DNA from 2 places in the Marinomonas sp. THO17 genome. Region 2 is predicted to be linked to the other one. Evidence: predicted binding sites of a transcription regulator. Region 2 holds the regulator's gene; the other holds the start of a gene.
What was found. The regulator PhoB, encoded in region 2, activates phosphate uptake and scavenging genes when phosphate is short. The targets are predictions, from matches to a motif close to TGTCATANNNNTGTCANA.
Positions count from the first base shown of each region.

Region 1: ABXS85_RS13365 (GNAT family N-acyltransferase) is a predicted target of PhoB. The motif match lies at 1,282-1,299, and genes of this name have one in related genera.

Region 1 covers NZ_AP031575.1:2,810,339-2,812,807, reverse strand. The annotation lists gene ABXS85_RS13380 (ChrR family anti-sigma-E factor) at 1-412, shown strand, start outside; gene ABXS85_RS13375 (hypothetical protein) at 597-779, shown strand; gene ABXS85_RS13370 (hypothetical protein) at 938-1,138, shown strand; gene ABXS85_RS13365 (GNAT family N-acyltransferase) at 1,358-2,469, shown strand, end outside.
Region 2 covers NZ_AP031575.1:2,535,261-2,537,729, forward strand. The annotation lists gene phoR (phosphate regulon sensor histidine kinase PhoR) at 1-1,232, opposite strand, end outside; gene phoB (phosphate regulon transcriptional regulator PhoB) at 1,229-1,924, opposite strand; gene ubiA (4-hydroxybenzoate octaprenyltransferase) at 2,009-2,469, opposite strand, start outside.

The DNA of each region.
Region 1 (2,469 bases), 280 kb from region 2:
CAAGGGTTACCTGATTCCAAAGAGTTTGCGACAGTTCATTCATCATGACTATGACGAGCTACCTTGGATGCATTTGTCCCCTTCTTTTAAGATTGCCACTTTGCTCAATGAAGAAGGTGGTGCGCAAGTTGCCTTAACACGGGTCAAACCGGGAGCGCACATGCCGACACACACGCACACAGGTGATGAAATTACCCTAGTGTTGGAAGGAGCATTTTCTGATGAAACCGGAATATACCGTAAAGGTGATTTTATTTGTCGTGATGCGCGCCATAAACACAAGCCAATTGTCACCAAAGATGCTGAATGCATTTGTTTGACCGTACTGGATGCTCCGATCGAATTCACTGGTTGGTTCACACGCTTACTTAACCCTATATTGCGTCGTTACCACCCGCACACCAGTCTTTAGAATTAAATGATAAGAGGCTCTTAAGGTCTCTTATCACTTTCTCGTCTTGATAGCCTCGCTTCTATCCAGCCGTGACTTTCTAGCAGGCTGTAACTCGCTAAGTGAATGTTTTTTAACCTAAACAAGAAAAAAATGTGAAAGTCTGGTATAGTCCTTGTTCAAATTCACAACAAGGACTCTTCTCATGGCCACAAAAAAGAAACAGCCGGCGGCAACGGAAACCTCGGAATCCATTGAAAAACAAATGCAAGAATTCTTCGCTCGCGGTGGACAAATTAATAAAATAGACTCAGGTGTCAGTGGCCAATCTCAAATGACAGGATCACGTCATATTTCGTTGGGCAACAGCAAAACGAAAGCGCAATAAAGTCTACAGGCTCATGTGTTTTTTCACGTGGGCCTGCCCCGTTTTCACCTTCCTACCCTTTTAACGGTAAGCATCAATAAGACAAGAAACATATTGCATCAACGCAATAGTGCTTTCATTATTCGCATAATAATAAATTTAATTTCCGTAGGTACAGCATGCTGAATGAAACCGATCGCCAATTTTTTCAACCTTTCTGGCGCCGTGTGGTCGCAACCTTAATCTGTGGTGTTTGGGCCGCCATCGAATGGCTTTACGATGAACCTCTATGGGCTGGTCTCGCCATTTTACTGACCATTTATTGTGTATGGAACTTCTTTTATCGCTTTGAAGAAGAACCTACTGATGAAGAGTCATGACGAATTTTATCACATCACTTTCTCATCATATTTTTCTCATCATATTGTCCTAATAGAAGTGATGAAAAAAGAATCGATGAAATAAAAAGTAAAACAGATTGACTTATTTCTGTTAAAAATCGGTCATCGATTCGACACCTTAGCGTCACCCGCTTGTCACAATGCCTCTCTAATCTGAGTAATAAATCATCAAGAGTTTATTCAGAGCGGAGCACCATCGTGATACAAGTCGAGCAAATGATTGCCAGTAAATCACCTCAGTTTTTCGACAAAAGCCCTTTAATTACTCGTCCTACCTTAAGTCTTTTAAAGCGCTTGTTTCATGAAAATGAAGTGAACGAGTTCCTTGAAAAGAACGATGGTTGCGCTGGGTTTGAATTCATTGATCGTGTTTTAGATCATTTCAATTTTGGTTACCAAGTCAGCCAAATGGATAGGCGTAATATTCCTGCGGTGGGTCGCGTTATGATCATCGCCAACCATCCATTAGGCGCATTAGACGGACTCGCATTGTTACGTTTAGTTGGCGAGATTCGTCCCGATGTCAAAATCATAGCTAACGATATGTTAATGGGCTTTGATGGTCTCAAAAACCTAGTATTGCCAGTGGATAATCTGGCCGGCAAAACGGGCAGAATGCAGCTCAAGGCCATCATGAACTGTCTGCACAATGAAGAAGCCATCATTATTTTCCCCGCTGGTGAAGTATCACGCATGTCACCCAGTGGCGTAAAAGATCAAAAATGGAATCAAAACTATCTTAAGTTAGCGCAAAAAACCAACAGCCCCTTATTGCCGGTACACATTGGTGGCCGTAATTCCATGCTCTTTTACACCAGCTCTTTGGTGTATCGCCCCTTGTCCACCCTTCAGTTGGCTAACGAAATGTTTCGTCAGCGCAATCGCAAGATTCCTATGCAAGTGGGTCAAGCTATTCCGATTCAGGAAGTGGCGCAATTGCCATTAAGCGACAAAGAAAAAAACAAACTGGTGAAACGTCATTTGTACCGCATCGCCAAAGGCAAGAAGCCCTTGTTGAAAACGGAAAAAACGATAGATCACCCACAGAATCGTCAGCTCATCAAGCACGAGCTAAAGCAATCACAACATTTGGGCAGCACCAAAGACAACAAACAAATTTATTTGTTCGACTATGATGCGACTTCTGTCACCATGAAAGAAATCGGTCGCTTGCGAGAAGTGGCGTTTCGCAAAGTGGGCGAAGGCACAGGTGAGCGTTCAGACTTGGATAAATTCGACCAATATTATCGTCACCTAATTCTTTGGGACGAAGAAGAACTGGAAATCGTCGGCGCTTATCGCATTGGCGA
Region 2 (2,469 bases):
AAACTGCGGATTTGTAATTTGGCATCATGATGTATTAATACGTGCTTTACTATCGCCAGTCCTAAGCCCGTGCCTCCAGTTTTTGAGCCGCGACCTTTATCAACACGGAAAAAACGTTCGGTTAGACGTGGAATGTGCCGTGGGTCGATTCCTAAGCCCTGATCTTTTACTGAAAAAATACCATTGAGCTCACTGGATTCCCATTTGATTTCAATTTCACCGCCGTCTGGCGAGTATTTGACGGCATTTACGATCAGGTTTGAAAAAGCGCTATACAACTCTTTATAAGAACCGTAAATACGTGCATCGTCAGCAATTCGGGTTGTCAGCTTGTGCTGTTCTGACAAAATAGGAGTCGTGGTTTTGACAATAGAATCAATAATCTCGCCCACTTTATACCACTGATTTTCTTCGCGTTTGTCATCACTTTCTAGACGCGACAAAAGCAGTAAGTCTTCGATCAGCTGTTCCATGCGTTCGGATTGTTCCGCCATATTTACTATGCCTTTCTGCATATTTTGGGGCAGGGTATCCTTGAACATATCCAGGGTTTCCACATAACCTTTTATTACCGTTAGAGGGGTTTTGAGTTCATGTGAAGCGTTGGCAACAAAGTCTTTACGCATCTGCTCTAACAAGTGTAGACGTGTGATATCACGAACAAAAATAAGGTGATCGTTTTTATCGTAAAGGGTGGTTTGGATTTCCAGATATACACCATCTTTTGCCGGGGATTTGATTACCAAGGGTTCGCCGAAACGTTTTTGCGTAAAGTATCGGAAAAACTCGGGACTGCGCACTATGTTGGTAATGACTTGGCCACGATCAACCGGTCGCATGAGACCTAGAAAATGCGCTGCTGAGTTATTCCACCACTCTAAATTGCCTTGGTTGTCCGCCATGATAACGCCCTCTTTCAAGGCGCTGGTGGAGCTTTCAATACGCGTTAACGCTTGGCGCATACGGCGTTTGGATTTGCGTTGCTTCTTTTGTAAACGATATACGGCATCGAACACTTCGCCCCAAATACCGTTGGATTCTGGTGGCGCGGCACGACCAGAGTGACGTAACCAGTTATGAAATTGATACAGCTGGTACATTTGCCAGTATAAAGTGCCCAATGTATAGAGCAGCAAAACACCTAAAAAATGGCCTAATATATATCCGATTACCGCGCAGGCAATGAAGCCTGCCAACCAAGAAATAATGGTGTTTCGCCAGATGGTTTTCATGCCGACCTTTTTGCTGAGAAGCGGTAGCCAGTGCCCCGCACGGTTTGAATCAAGAAGTCATGGGTATTGCCAATGGCTTTACGCAAACGACGTATGTGTACATCGACAGTGCGCTCCTCCACGTAGACATTCCCCCCCCAGACTTGATCCAATAATTGCGCCCTTGAATAAGCGCGTTCTTGATGAGTCATTAGGAACTTCAGCAAACGGTATTCTGTCGGCCCCATGTCCAATGGACGAGCTCCAATAGTGACTCGTTGACTGATTGGATCAAGTGTTAGACCTTCTACTTCAATGGGTTCATCAATGCCCTGTGGTGTAGCGCGACGTAATACCGCTTTCAATCGAGCAACTAATTCACGAGGTGAAAAAGGTTTGGTGATGTAATCGTCCGCACCCACTTCTAAACCTTGAATTTTGTTGTCTTCTTCACTTTTTGCGGTCAGCATAATGACAGGTATTTCCGCTGTCGTGCTGTCTTTTTTGATACGTCGTGTCAATTCAATGCCACTGCCGCCAGGCATCATCCAGTCAACCAAAATCAAATCGGGTCTATGGTCCACTATGATTTCATGGGCTTGCTGAATGTTTTCTGCTTCCATGTACTCGTATCCTGCCATTTCTAGGGCAATGGCAATCATCTCGCGTATGGAAGACTCATCATCAATAATTAGTACTTTCTTACCGGTCACAGGATTCACCCTCATCTCAGGAACGGTTTTATTAAAGCGATCAATTATGACAATTTAGTTAAAGTGTCATATGTTTGCCACATTTTACACAAAATAGCTGGTTACTAAGCCAATAAAGACACAAGCACCAATGCGATTGTTGTCTAGGAAAGAGTGAAAACAGGCTTGTCTTTCTCTTTCTCTTGCTTGTTGATACTGTTTATAAAACAACCAAATACAAATCAATAATGCGACAAAATATGGCCAACCCAGTGTCGCGAAGAAGCCTACCCATGTCAAAAGAGAAAGCGTTAAAGCTTGTAAACACAGAATCACCAAAAGATCATATTGACCAAATAAGATGGCAGTGGATTTGATGCCGACTTTTACATCATCAGCACGATCCGTCATAGCGTAGTAGGTATCGTAAGCTATAGTCCAAAAGCAATTTGCTAAGAATAGCATCCATAAGAGAGGGTCGTTTAAGCTACCTCCCTGGGCGCTATATGCCATGGGAATGGCCCAAGAAAAGGCTAGCCCTAAGAAGAGTTGAGGCAGATGAGTAT